Regions from separate parts of the Streptococcus salivarius genome, predicted to be linked through region 1. Evidence: predicted binding sites of a transcription regulator. Region 1 holds the regulator's gene; the other holds the start of a gene.
What was found. Region 1 encodes CtsR, which represses protease genes until heat stress. Its sites were predicted from a motif close to TTGGTCAAAAAAGGTCAAANA; they were not measured.
Positions count from the first base shown of each region.

Region 2: a site for CtsR is predicted at 5,030-5,050, ahead of clpP (ATP-dependent Clp protease proteolytic subunit ClpP). Genes of this name have one in related genera too.

Region 1 is NZ_CP015283.1:623,160-630,726, reverse strand. It holds gene pbp3 (D-alanyl-D-alanine carboxypeptidase PBP3) at 1-1,078, shown strand, start outside; gene V471_RS03315 (ATP-dependent Clp protease ATP-binding subunit) at 1,207-3,657, opposite strand; gene V471_RS03310 (CtsR family transcriptional regulator) at 3,658-4,113, opposite strand; gene V471_RS03305 (COG2426 family protein) at 4,431-4,901, shown strand; gene tsf (translation elongation factor Ts) at 5,008-6,048, opposite strand; gene rpsB (30S ribosomal protein S2) at 6,159-6,926, opposite strand; gene ahpC (alkyl hydroperoxide reductase subunit C) at 7,199-7,567, shown strand, end outside.
Region 2 is NZ_CP015283.1:872,181-879,747, forward strand. It holds gene V471_RS04545 (IS30-like element IS1139 family transposase) at 109-1,128, shown strand; gene V471_RS04550 (glycoside hydrolase family 68 protein) at 1,292-4,201, shown strand; gene upp (uracil phosphoribosyltransferase) at 4,291-4,920, shown strand; gene clpP (ATP-dependent Clp protease proteolytic subunit ClpP) at 5,094-5,684, shown strand; gene V471_RS04565 (YlbF/YmcA family competence regulator) at 5,770-6,219, shown strand; gene V471_RS04570 (YlbG family protein) at 6,212-6,493, shown strand; gene V471_RS04575 (ABC transporter substrate-binding protein) at 6,648-7,567, shown strand, end outside.

The DNA.
Region 1 (7,567 bases):
CTCTATTACCAAGCTTCTAACAGCCTATATGGTTTATAAAGCGGTAGATCAGGGAGACCTCAAGTGGAACAGCAAAGTTGACATTTCTGACTACCCCTTTGAACTAACTGTCAGTACCGGAGTATCTAATATTCCACTAGACGCCCGCAAATACACTGTCAAACAACTTCTTGACGCAACTCTTATTTCCAGTGCCAACAGTGCATCTATTGCTCTAGCCGAGGAAATCGGAGGAACCGAAAGTAAGTTTGTCGACATGATGAAAGCCCAACTTAAAGATTGGGGTATCACTGATGCCAAGATTGTCAATGCCTCTGGTCTCAATAATTCTTACTTAGGTGACAATATCTATCCAGGCTCTAAATCAGACGAAGAAAATACCATGAGTGCTAAAGATGTTGCTATCATTGCACAACACGTAGTGAAAGAATATCCTGAAATTCTCGATATCACTAAAAAAACTGAAGCTGATTTTGATGGTGTCAACAAACTCAAAACCTTCAACTATATGCTCAAGGGACAACCTAGTTACCGTAAAGGAGTGGATGGCCTAAAAACAGGGACCACTGATTTAGCCGGTGCTTCCTTCGTGGCCCACTCAAATGAAAGTGGCATGAGCATTATCACAGTCATTTTGAATGCTGATAATACCGATACTGATGACTACGCCCGTTTCACTGCAACCAATGACCTACTTAATTACGTAGTCTATCATTGGGAAAGCAAGACCATTGCCAAAAAAGGACAAGCCATCGGTAAAAGCCAAGCCCCTGTCCTTGATGGGAAATCTAAGCAAGTCACTGCTGTTGCTAAGTCTGACTTTAATATCATCCAAAAAATAGATGCTAACAATAGTAAACATATTAAAGTTACTACAAATCAAGTCCAAGCCCCTGTCAACTCAAGTGACAAGGTTGGAACTGCTACCTTTGAAGATAAGTCACTTGTAGGAGAAGGTTACTTGCCTAACCAAGGTATGCCTAGCATGGAACTGGTTGCTGGTAAAGAAGTTAAGAAAAGCTTCTTCCTCAAGGTCTGGTGGAATCACTTTGTCAACTTTGTCAACGAAAAACTCTAATTATTACAGTCGAGCTTTGCTCGGCTTTTTCTTTTACCCCATCTTTACAGAAAGATTGACTCTATCTTGACTCCTATTGACACAAAAAAAGACAGACTACACCTGTAATCTGTCTTTTTGTTTGATTTTTACACTACTGTAAAGGTTAATTTATCTTTCGAGCAGCCGATTTTAAGAGTTTGTCCACTAACTACTTGACCACCTAGTAAGAGCTCAGATAACTTGTCCTCCACTTGAGTTTGAATCGTGCGACGTAATGGACGAGCACCCATCTCAACATCATAGCCATCTTTAGCTAAATGCTTGAGAGCAGCTGGTTGGAATTTCAAGTCAATCCCTTTTTCAGCCAAAGCTGATACCAACGGTTTCATCATAATCTTGACAATCTCACGAAGTTGCTCTTCCTCTAGACTATGGAAGACAACCTTCTCATCAATACGGTTGATAAACTCTGGACGGTAGGCCTTCTTAAGTTCTTCCATGATACGTGACTGCATTGCTTGGTGATTATGAGAAATGTCTTGGGCACCAAATCCAATAGTCTTATCATCACGAAGAGCAGTCGCTCCCAAGTTCGAAGTCATAATGATAATGGTATTTGAGAAATCGACTTTACGACCTCGACTATCCGTCAAGACACCATCATCCAAAACCTGTAAGAGGATGTTGAAAATATCTGGGTGAGCCTTTTCCACCTCGTCAAAGAGGAGAACTGAGTAAGGCTTATTGCGAACTTTCTCTGTTAATTCACCACCCTCATCATATCCAACATAACCTGGAGGAGCACCATTAAGGCGGCTAGCCGCAAATTTTTCCATGTATTCTGACATGTCAAAGCGAAGCAAAGCTGACTCATCATCAAAGAGAACTTCCGCCAAAGCCTTGGCCAACTCTGTCTTACCAACACCAGTAGGTCCAAGGAACATGAAGGAACCAATCGGACGTTTTCCAGTACGAATACCTGACTGGTTACGACGAATAGCACGACTAATCGCTGAAACTGCTTCGTCTTGACCAATAACACGTTTATGAAGCTCTGCTTCCAGATTCAAGTAACGCTTGCTATCTGCCTGAGTCATCTTCTCAACAGGAATACCTGATAGACGACTAAGGGTTTGCATAATCTGATCTGCATCTACCAAGGCAGGTTCTGGTAATTTTGCTTTTTGGCTAGCTTTATATTGTTTAACAGCAGCCTTCATATCACCAGATAGAAGCGCTTCATCCAAAGGCGTTATCTCACGTTTGGCTTCTTTTTTGATACGACCTTGAACAGTTGCACTCGCTTCATCTAAAAGATCAATGGCAGAGTCAGGCAAGTTTTTACTCGTCAAATAACGGTGGGCTGCCTTGACTGCTGTCTCAACCGCCTCATCAGTAATCGTTACACGATGATAGTCTTCATAAGACGAACGTAGGCCTTTTAGAATATCAATCGCCTCAGGTACACTTGGCTCCTCAATTGTAATCTTAGCAAAACGGCGAGAAAGAGCTGCATCTTTCTCAATATGCTTCTGGTACTCAGCTTGAGTAGTTGCTCCAACCATATGAAGAGTTCCACGTGCTAGAGCGGGTTTCAAAATATTCGCCGCATCTAAGGTGCTATCAATACCTGAACCAGAACCAATAATCGTATGCAATTCGTCAATAAAAAGAATGATTTTTCCATCAGCTTCAATCTCATCAATGATCTGATTCATACGTTCTTCGAAATCGCCACGGAAACGTGTTCCTGCAACCACACTCATCATATCAAGCTCTAAGATACGCATATCAGCCAACTCAAAAGGTACTTCGCCTGAAGCAATACGCTGTGCTAAGCCAAGCGCAAGTGCCGTCTTACCAACACCTGCTTCACCCACAAGAACTGGGTTATTCTTCGTTTTACGACTCAAAACCTGAATCATGCGTGAAATTTCTTTCTCACGTCCAATAACAGGATCAAGAGCACCTGACTCGGCTACTGCCGTTAAGTCCTTGGTATAATCTGACAGTTCCCCAGTAGAAGATTGAGGAGGCTGCATCATATTAGCAAAATTTCCTGATGCCTTTGATTTTTTAGGCTTACGAAGGTCATGAATGGCCTTCAAATCTTGCTTACTAAGACCTGCGTAACGCTCCAAAGAACGTCGTAAATCGATAATACGAGGCTTATCGCTGTCATCCTTATATTGAAAACCAGCAACTTCAAGGAGACGACAAACCATCAAATCCTTATGAAGAAGGAAGGCCATCAATACATGTTCAGACCCTACCTCTACAGCACCAGTCACACTAGCAATTCCCTCTGCCTCTTGCAACATAACCTCTAAAGCATGTGACTGTGCACGTAAATCGATAATATCGGATTCAGACAAGTCTTTTGGACTTTTCTCCATCGCTAGTACAGCGGCTGTCTCAATCTCTTCCGCACGAATACGGTCCTCAAAATCAGTAAATGTTAGGTAGGCTACAGATCCTGGAACCTCAACCATAGCCAGAAGCACATGCCAAGTCTCCAAGAAAGGACTTCCAAAACGCTCTGCCTCAAGCTGAGCACGATGGAAAATGGCCTGCATTTTTCTTGAATATGTCGTCATCTAATTTCCTTTTCTATCCAATCTAAGTAATAGCGAGCGTAGAATACGCGAACGAATAGCAGCCGCATCTTCGCCTAAAACATCATCACTAGCAGTTGCTAAAATCAAATTTCCCTCACGTTCAGTGATGATTTTTTCATCAAAAAGCAACTGAATCAAGTCTGTAAATACCTGCTCGCTGAGCTGATCTGCCAAGTTCTGAAGCAAATCATTAATCATGTGGTGCTTGTCGGAGAATCTGACCTTGACGATACGAATATAACCGCCACCTCCACGTTTACTCTCAACAATATAACCACGACTTTCTGTAAAACGAGTCTTAATAACATAGTTAATCTGACTCGGTACAACTTGAAAAGTATCTGCTAAGTTCGAGCGTTGAATCTCAGCAATTCCAGACTGGCCCAGCAATTCTTTAATATATTCTTCTATACTATCTGATGTATTTCTTGCCATCTTAATTCCTCCAGTCTAATTTGACTATAACTGACTATTATTATACCAAAAATGTCAGCTCATGGGAAACTATACCTTCAAAAAGCTTTTTAAAGTTGTCATTAGAGACCATATAAGATACAATAAATAAGACTGGAATATTAGGTAACTTAAGGTGTTTGATTCAAATTTTCTATCCACTTTAACAGGCTGAAACCCACCTAATCCAACAAGTACTTTTTAGCACTTTCGCAGTAGTACTAGTCTTATCACTCTTGATAAAGCTCATCTCACTTTGAGTCTTATCTCTTATTTTATTTCCCTATGAAAGGTTACTCATGAAATACATCATTGCACTCTTAATCTCTATGATTCCTTTAGTTGAGCTCCGTGGAGCCGTACCTGTCGCTATCGCCTCAGGTATTCCTTGGTGGCAAGCCCTAATTCTTTGTGTCATTGGGAACATGATTCCAGTTCCAATTATCTTTTTCTTCGCCCGCCGTGTTCTCGAATGGGGGGCAGACAAACCTCTAATTGGTGGCTTCTTTACCTGGTGTCTTAAAAAAGGTCACAGTGGGGGCCAAAAACTTGAAAAAGCTGCCGGAGATAAGGGAATCTTCTGGGCCCTTCTACTTTTTGTGGGAATTCCGCTTCCAGGAACAGGAGCTTGGACTGGTACCCTAGCAGCATCTATCCTAGATTGGGACTTTAAACGTAGTGTTATTGCTGTTATGCTTGGGGTTATCCTTGCAGGTATCATCATGGGAACACTCTCTCTTCTACTTGGTGTAAATACCTTCGCTCATTAATTACTTTTTCAACGTCTGGGGCATGCTCAGACGTTTTTTAATAGCAACAAAAAAGAAGTTACGATTCATTCACGTAACTTCTTTTCTTTTTATCTAGCAACTAGAATTAGTTGTTAAGCGCTGCTGCCATTGTAGCTGCAACTTCTGATTCAAAGTCGTTAGATGCTTTTTCGATACCTTCACCAACTTCAAAGCGAACGAATTCTACTACTGAAGCGTTTACTGATTCAAGGTAAGCTTCAACTGTTTTGCTGTCGTCCATGATGTAAACTTGAGCAAGAAGTGTGTATGCTTGGTCAACTTTAGTGTTGTCAAGCAAGAAGCGGTCCATTTTACCTGGGATAATTTTATCCCAGATTTTTTCTGGTTTACCTTCAGCAGCCAACTCAGCTTTGATATCTTCTTCAGCTTGAGCAAGAACAGCATCAGTCAATTGAGCTTTAGAACCATATTTAAGGTGTGGAAGAGCTGGTTTGTTAACCATAGCACGGCTTTCGTTATCTTGATCGATAGCGTGGTTAAGTTGTGCCAATTCATCTTTGACAAATTGTTCGTCCAATTCAGTGTATGAAAGAACAGTTGGTTTCATCGCTGCGATGTGCATTGAGATTTGTTTTGCAAGAGCATCATCTCCACCTTCGATAACTGAAACAACACCGATACGTCCACCGTTGTGTTGGTAAGCTCCGAAGTGTTGTGCATCAGTTTTCTCAACAACTGCAAAACGACGGAATGAAATCTTTTCACCGATAGTAGCTGTAGCAGTTACGTATGCAGCTTCAAGAGTTTCACCTGAAGGCATAGTCAATGCAAGTGCTTCTTCGTTGTTAGCTGGTTTACCTTCAGCAATTACTTTAGCTGTTTCGTTTACCAACTCAACGAATTGAGCGTTCTTCGCAACGAAGTCAGTTTCAGCATTAACTTCAACAACTGCTGCAACGTTACCGTTAACGTAAACACCAGTCAAACCTTCAGCTGCAACACGGTCAGCTTTCTTAGCTGCTTTAGCCATACCTTTTTCGCGAAGCAATTCAATCGCTTTTTCGATATCACCTTCAACTTCAACCAATGCTTTTTTAGCGTCCATGACACCAGCACCAGATTTTTCACGCAATTCTTTAACAAGTTTAGCTGTAATTTCTGCCATTTTGTTTTTCTCCAAATTTATTTTATCAAACTAAGGGGCAGGGCTGAGCCCCGCCCCTTAGGTGTTTGTCGTATCTTTAGTGGGCATCGAGCCCAAACCAATCTTAAAGATTAGTTGTTGTCACCTTCGACAACTTCAACGATTTCTTCGATTGAATCAGCTGCAGCTGCTTCTTGGAAATCTGCAGAAGCATCTTCACCTTGGTTACCTTCGATGATAGCATCAGCCATTTTTGAAGTGATCAATTTAACGGCACGGATAGCGTCATCGTTAGCTGGGATGATTACATCAATCTCATCTGGATCAGCGTTTGTATCAACCATCGCTACAACTGGGATACCAAGTTTTTTAGCTTCTTTAACAGCGATTTGTTCTTTGTGTGGGTCAACGATGTAGATTACATCTGGAATGCGAGGCATATCTTCGATACCACCCAAGAATTTTTCAAGACGTGCACGTTGTTTGTTAAGAAGTGCAACTTCTTTCTTAGGAAGAACTTCGAAAGTTCCATCAGCTTCCATTTGTTTGATTTCTTTCAAACGAGCGATACGTTTTTGGATAGTATCCCAGTTTGTAAGAGTACCACCCAACCAACGGTGGTTGATGTAGTATTGACCAGCACGAGTTGCTTCTTCAGCTACTGCTTCAGCTGCTTGTTTTTTAGTACCAACGAACAAGATTACTGCATCGTTAGCTGCTGCTTCACGAACGAATTCGTAAGCTGTATCAGCCATTTTTACAGTTTGTTGCAAGTCGATAACGTGGATTCCGTTACGTTCTGTGAAGATGTACTTAGCCATCTTAGGATTCCAGCGACGAGTTTGGTGACCGAAGTGAACACCAGCCTCAAGAAGTTGTTTCATTGAAATTACTGCCATGAGTATTTCTCCTTAAAAATTGTTTTTTCCTCTTCTAAGCTTTAGACTTGCAGTCCCACCCTGCGGCAACAAGACCACAATCGGCTTAGAATGAGTATTTGTCACTTTACGCAACTATAGTAGTTTATCAAAAAAAGTGACATTTGACAAGCTCTAAAATCAGTCTGACCATTAGAAAAAATTCACCCGTATTAAAATTGCAATCGTTTTCTTTGAGGTTGATAAGTATTTTGTTTATAATTAGGCTATCAAAAATAGAGGAGGACATTATTTTGTCATTAGTCGGAAAAGAAATTATTGAATTTTCAGCACAAGCTTACCACAACGGGGAATTCATGACTGTTACAGATGAAGATGTTAAGGGAAAATGGGCTGTTTTCTGCTTCTACCCTGCAGATTTCTCATTTGTCTGCCCAACTGAACTCGGTGACCTTCAAGAACAATATGAAGCTCTTAAATCTCTTGGTGTAGAGGTTTACTCTGTCTCTACTGACACTCACTTTGTTCACAAAGCTTGGCATGATGACTCAGATGTTGTTGGAACTATTACTTACCCTATGATTGGAGATCCTTCACACCACATCTCACAAGGCTTTGATGTTCTTGGGGAAGATGGTCTCGCACAACGTGGTACATTCATC
Region 2 (7,567 bases), 250 kb from region 1:
TTTTAACAAAAAAATAGTTTTTGCCCTATTGTAAAATGAAGTGCAACACAAAAGACATGTTCATCTGATATACTAGAGTTGCGAAAAACAGTATAAAGGAAGATGAACATGTCCACTAATTATTCTACCACAAATCAATCATACAAGCACTTATCTGAAGCTGAGCGAGGGGAAATTGAAGCTTATTTAAGCGTAGGACTCAAACCTGCTGAGATTGCTCGTAGACTAGGGAGAAATCGCTCTACTATTACTCGTGAAATTAATCGTGGTTCCATAACACAAGTGAAAAAAGTAAATGGGCAAAAGGTCTATTACCAACACTATTATGCAGATGCTGCTCATAACCGTTATCGTCATGCTAGAGAAGCCAGCTATTATTTGAAACTGGATTCCGTATCGGATGACTTTCTGAGAGCATTTACAGAAGCAATGAGAGAGAAACCAAGGGTGCATAGCGTGGATACCTTTGTTCATACCTATAGACTCCAACATGTAGATGCAGTTGTTCCTTCAACCAAGACGCTCTATAACTATATCCATCAAGGATTGTTAGAGATTAAGGTCATTGATTTGCCAAGAGCAGTGCGGATCCGTAAGAAATTTACCAAGCGCCCCTCTACCAAGAAACATCTAGGAAAGTCAATTGAAGAAAGGCCAGAAGAAATCAATAATCGTTCCCGTTTTGGAGATTGGGAAATCGATTCTGTTCTGGGTGGAAAGACAATAGGAGAACCTTCTATTCTAACCTTGGTAGAACGACAAACACGCTATGCTGTCACAAAGAAACTCGTGGAAAAGAAAGCAGAGTATGTCAATCAAGCAGTCTTAGAGTGTATGAAACTTTATCCCATTAAGTCCATAACTGCAGATAATGGAAACGAATTTTCATCATTGAGTAAGATAGAGGGATTAGATGTTTATTTTGCACATGCCTATTCATCTTATGAACGAGGTACAAATGAGAATTTCAATGGACTACTAAGAGAGTTCATTCCGAAGGGGTGTTCGTTAAAAGAACTAAATCAGAATCTTTTAGAGGACTATACAAAGGCTATCAATGAAAGACCTAGACGAATTCATGGCTATCAGTCCGCAAAAAAGCTGTTTGAGCTAACTCAAACAGCTTGAAAGATACTCACTTAATCAGAGGAACATCTTTGTTGCACTTGACTTGACAATTAGGGAAAAATAGTTTTTTACAAAAAATATCAATTTGTCATTAAAAAAAGATTGGAATTTAGATAAAAAAATGATAGAATGGAACATGTAAAAACCTAAAAGGAGAGTTTATATGGATATTACAGTTAATTCACAGTCAAATACAGTAGCACCAAAGCAAGCAGAGTGCAAAAAGATGCGTTATAGCATCCGTAAGGTAGCCACAGTAGGGGCAACATCAGCACTCGTTGGTACCTTGGCGTTTTTGGGTGCCACTCAGGTAAAAGCTGATCAAGTTACAGAAACAGCACCAGCGGTAGCTACTGCGACAGCAACACCAGAAACAAGCACAGCATCTCTAACGGTAGCCAGTGAAACAGCAACAAGTGTGGCAACTTCAGAAGCAGTTGAATCTTCAGTTGCACATTCAGAGGTTGCAACTAAACCAGTTACAGAGACACAACCAAGCAACACAACTCCATCAGTAGTTGAAGAAAAGGCGTCTAGCACAGTAGTGACATCTTCATCAGATGCAACAACACCTTCAGCGACTGTTGCTGCAGTTTCTGCTCCGGCTCATACATCAGAGGCTGCAGTAGAAGCACCAACTTCAACAGCAAGCTCAGAAGCAGCTGATACACACACTGAAGTAGACCTTAAAGTTTCTGAAAACAGCGCGGCTAATGCCAACCTTAGTAAACTTAATGGTCGTATCAAGTCTATTGTTGAAGAGAATATGACCTCAGATCAAATCGTTGCCTTGACTGAGGAAGAAATTAAAGCACTTAATAAAGTTGACTTTAGTGATGATGCTATCAAGGGTACAGGTACTAGCTTGACTTACCGTAACTTGAAAGATATCGTTGCTAGCTTCTTGAAGCAAGACAGCAAATTGGCAGTTCCTTACTTTAAAGCAGATACAATCATCAATATGCCTGCCTTCAACACTGTTGATGCCCAAACGATGAAAAAAGAAGAAATCGACGTTTGGGATTCTTGGCCAGTCCAAGATGCTAAGTCAGGTGTAGTTAGCAACTGGAATGGTTACCAGTTGGTTATCTCAATGGCCGGTGCACCAAATAAAAATTCAAACCACATTTACTTGCTCTATAGAAAATATGGGGATAATGACTTTACTCATTGGAAAAATGCGGGTCCAATCTTTGGTTACAATGCCCTTGAAGATGACCAACAATGGTCAGGTTCAGCGACTGTTAACTCTGATGGTAGTATCCAACTTTATTACACTAAGAATGATACTAGTGGTGGTAAATTAAACTGGCAACAATTGGCTAGTGCTACACTTAACTTGGCTGTTGAAAACGACGAAGTTGTTATCAAGTCAGTTGAAAATGACCACATTCTCTTTGGTGGAGATAATTATCACTATCAAAGCTATCCTAAATTTATGAGTACTTTTGATGATGACCATAACCATGATGGTAATCCAGACCGTACGGATAACTACTGTCTTCGTGACCCACACATCATTGAAGATAACGGTAGCCGTTACCTTATTTTTGAATCAAATACAGGTGACGAAAACTACCAAGGCGAAAAACAAATTTACAAATGGTCAAACTATGGAGGAGATGACGCCTTTAACCTTAAGTCATTCCTCAATATTGTTAATAATAAACACCTTTACAACCTTGCATCATGGGCAAATGGTTCTATCGGTATCTTGAAACTTGATGATAATGAGAAAAATCCATCTGTAGCTGAACTTTACACACCGCTTGTCACTAGCCACATGGTTACTGATGAAGTAGAACGTCCAAGTGTTGTTAAGATGGGTGGCAAGTATTACCTCTTCACTGCTTCACGTATCAACAAATCTACGGATGCTGAAGGTACTGTAGCAGCGCGTGAAGCTGTCGGTGATGACGTTGTCATGCTTGGATTCGTATCAGACAGCCTCCGAGGAAAATATCGTCCACTTAATGGCTCAGGTGTGGTCTTGACAGCCTCTGTACCAGCTGACTGGCGTACATCTACCTATTCTTACTATGCGGTTCCTGTTGAAGGCTCATCAGATACTCTTTTGGTAACTTCTTACATGACTAACCGTGGTGGAATTGCCGGTGCTGAGAATAAATCAACATGGGCTCCAAGCTTCCTTATCAAGATGAATGCAGATGATACTACAGAAGTTCTTCCTAAGATGACGAATCAAGGTGACTGGATTTGGGATAAATCTAGTGAAAGCTTGGTACACGTAGGCGATCAAAACAGTGCTAAATTGCCAAACGAGGACTTTAATGTAGATTATTATGCGGTATCGGGTTATGGTCTTAAACCACATACTTATCCTACAGTTGATGGTTCAACAGGCGTTTCTGAAGCTCACGGTGTCTTGACTGTAACTGTTAAAGATGGTAAAGACAAGAAGGCAGATAAGCCAGAAACACCAGTAAGTCCAACAGAAGGTAACCATTCTGTTGATGATAAGACTAATAAACCAGGCACTTCTAAACCAGCGGACAATAATCAACCATCAGCTGATAAAGAAGATAAACCAACAAATCCTACGAATCCGGATTCTCCAGCTCGTACTCCTTTCCCATATTATGGAGACCACTCTAATGATAACAATTCTTCAAATGATCATCATGTAGCGGTCCCTGTGAAACCTTCGACAGGAGATTCTGTGGGTGATCGTCGTCCAGTAGCTCAAGCCGCAGAGATTGCGACACCAGTACCAAAGACTATTGTAGCAACTGGACCAACTGTTCCAACGAATACTGTTAAAGAAGAGTCTGTGACTGAAACAGAAGCTCCAAAACCAGTTAAGTCTGAAGAAAAAGTTCAGTCTCACGGAGTTGATAAAGCTAATGAAGTAACTAAGTCTGATGAGTCAAGTAAAGGCAACAATACTAAAGTTGCTGCCAAACTTGCTACGACTCCTAAGACACCAAGTGATTCAGAAGGTTCAAACAGCAACATTCTTTCAATCTTGGCGACTATCTTTGCAGCAATTGCTAGTCTAGCTCTTCTTGGCTATGGTTTGGTCACAGGAAAGATTCATTTACCTAAAAAATAATCCTTTTCAAAAACGTTTGCAGAAAAGCAAGCGTTTTTTTTGCCTTTTTGATATAATGGAGTGAGTATAAAGCAAAGGAAGAAACTATTATGGGTAAATTTCAAGTTATTTCACATCCACTGATTCAACATAAACTTTCAATCCTCCGTCGTGAGGATACTTCTACTAAGGACTTCCGTGAGCTAGTTAATGAAATTGCTATGCTTATGGGTTACGAAGTATCTCGTGACCTTCCTCTCGAAGAGGTTGAAATTCAAACACCAATTACCAAAACAGTACAAAAACAACTTTCTGGTAAGAAATTAGCGATTGTTCCAATCCTTCGTGCGGGTATTGGTATGGTCGATGGTTTTCTTAGCCTTGTACCAGCAGCTAAAGTTGGTCATATTGGTATGTATCGTGATGAGGAAACTCTTGAGCCGGTTGAGTACTTGGTTAAATTACCAGAAGACATTGATCAACGTCAGATCTTTGTAGTAGACCCAATGCTTGCGACTGGTGGTTCAGCAATCTTGGCAGTAGACTCACTTAAAAAACGTGGCGCTGCTAATATCAAGTTTGTTTGCTTGGTTGCAGCACCAGAAGGTGTCAAAAAATTGCAAGATGCTCACCCAGATATCGATATCTACACAGCATCTTTGGATGAGAAACTTAATGAAAACGGTTATATTGTTCCAGGTCTTGGAGATGCAGGTGACCGTCTCTTTGGTACAAAATAAGTTGAAAAGGGAAAATTTCCCTTTTTTTACTAGATTAATAAGTTTAAAGTGAAATTATTTTAGGGGGGGTTAGCACTCTTTCCAAAAGAGTGCTAAGAATGATGTTTTTTATTTGACCTAATTTGACTAAAATCATATAATAGCATCAAGACAATATTAAAAGGAGGATTCATATGATTCCTGTAGTAATTGAACAAACATCACGCGGTGAGCGTTCTTATGATATTTACTCACGTTTGCTCAAGGATCGTATCATCATGTTAACAGGTCCTGTTGAAGATAATATGGCAAACTCAATTATTGCCCAACTCTTGTTTTTGGATGCTCAAGACAATACAAAAGATATCTATCTTTATGTTAATACACCAGGTGGATCCGTTTCGGCTGGTCTTGCCATTGTTGATACAATGAACTTCATCAAGTCTGATGTTCAGACTATCGTTATGGGGATGGCAGCATCTATGGGAACAGTTATCGCTTCCAGCGGTACCAAAGGTAAACGTTTCATGTTGCCAAATGCAGAGTACATGATTCACCAACCAATGGGCGGTACTGGTGGCGGTACGCAACAAACAGACATGGCTATCGCAGCTGAACACTTGCTCAAGACACGTAATAATTTGGAGCAAATCTTGGCAGATAATTCTGGACAACCAATTGAAAAAGTTCATGTAGACGCTGAACGTGACAATTGGATGAGTGCTCAAGAAACGCTTGAATATGGTTTCATCGATGAAATCATGGCTAATAACCAATTAAAATAAACTGAGCTTGTCTTAAACAAAAGTCAGATGCAAATCGGTTGTATAAGGACCGTTTCATCTGGCTTTTTGTGTTATAATAGAAAACATGTTAATAATCAATGAGGAGTTGCTTGTGATTGATCAAGCTATAGAGTGTCTTGTTTCGTATTTTCTAAAGCTACCTGAGGTAGAGAATTATCGTTTGAAACGCCAGAAATTCGAAAATGACAGAGGACTTCAAGAGCAACTCTTTGCATTTCAAGAATTAAAAGATAGCTATGATGCTGCTAAGGCGTATGAGGCTTTTAGACCAGATGTGAGAGAGTTGAAACGTCAGGTTTTGCGAATGAAGCGCCAAATTGATTTAAACGAGGTGGTTATTGGCTATCGTCAGGCAGAGTTCGATTTACAGACTATTTTAGCCAATCTTGGTGAGGAGATTGCCCAAGCCGTTTCAGACCAGATTTTTATTGATACTGGCCTACCTCTTGCCCCTCATAAACCACATCATAAAAAGGGAGACACTAACATAAAGGAGAAGATGAGTCATGATTAAGCGTCAAGGCATTATTGTTTATTTATATTACAATAGAGACTTACGTAAAATTGCCAAGTTTGGAGATGTTGTCTACCATTCTTATAAGATGCGTTATGTGCACCTTTATGTAGATGAGGACAAGGTCGAGGATATTTTGAAAGAGCTCGATGGAATGAAAGCAGTGAAAAAAGTTCTGCCTTCCTACTATTCTGATATTGATATGGACTTTGTAGGTAGTCTGGAACGTTACGACACCTCAGTCCCTGAACCGTTTAAGAACTTTTCTCTTTAATGAGAGAAAAGTTTTTTTCTTTTTAAAGAGTTATTCTTAAAGTAATGGAAACGATTACTGTCGCTAAAGCTTAGTTTTGTGTAGTTGACAATTGTCTGATAATTCTGTAAGCTATAAGATGGACTTTTTTAAGAAAATATTAAGGAGAAATCTTATGTCTAAAAAGATCACACTTATTGTGTTAGCCTTTTTTGCTTCCGTTTTCTTGGTTGCCTGTGGCAAGTCACCAGATGTGACTGCTAATGCCAATGGTACTAAGATTGGCGATACAATCAAAATTGGTGTTAACATGGAGTTGACAGGTGCCGTTGCAGCCTATGGTAAGGCGGAGCAGAATGGTATTAAGTTGGCTGTTGACGAAATTAACAAAGCTGGTGGCGTCGATGGCAAAAAGCTTGAGCTTGTCACAAAAGATAATAAATCTGAAAATGCTGAAGCTTCAACATCTTCAACGAACTTGGCTATTCAGAATAATGTAAATGCTATCGTTGGTCCAGCGACATCAGGTGCTGTTGCTGCGGCTAGCCTCGTATCACAAAAAACAGGGGTTCCTTTGCTGACACCTTCAGGTACGCAGGATGACCTTACGGTAGATGCTAATGGTACGAAGAAATTCGTTTTCCGTACAACCTTCAAGGATAGTTACCAAGGTAAAGTTTTGGCAGCTTATTCTTACAATAATTTGAATGCTAAGAAAGTAGTTCTCTACTATGATAATGCTTCAGATTATGCCAAAGGTATTGCGGATGAATTTAAGCGTGAATATAAAGGTCAAATCGTTACTGAAGCTACCTTTGCTTCAGGGGACAAGGACTATCAGTCAGCCTTGACTAAATTTAAAGACCTTGATTATGATGCTATTGTAATGCCAGGTTACTATACTGAGACTGGTATTATTACAAAACAAGCACGTGACCTTGGAATTGATAAACCAATCCTTGGACCTGACGGATTCAGTGATGCGAAATTTACTGAGCTTGCAGGTAAAAAGAATGCTTCAAACGTCTACTATGTATCAGGATATTCAACAAATGTTGCCCTTTCTGACAAGGCATCAGGATTCATCGAAGCATA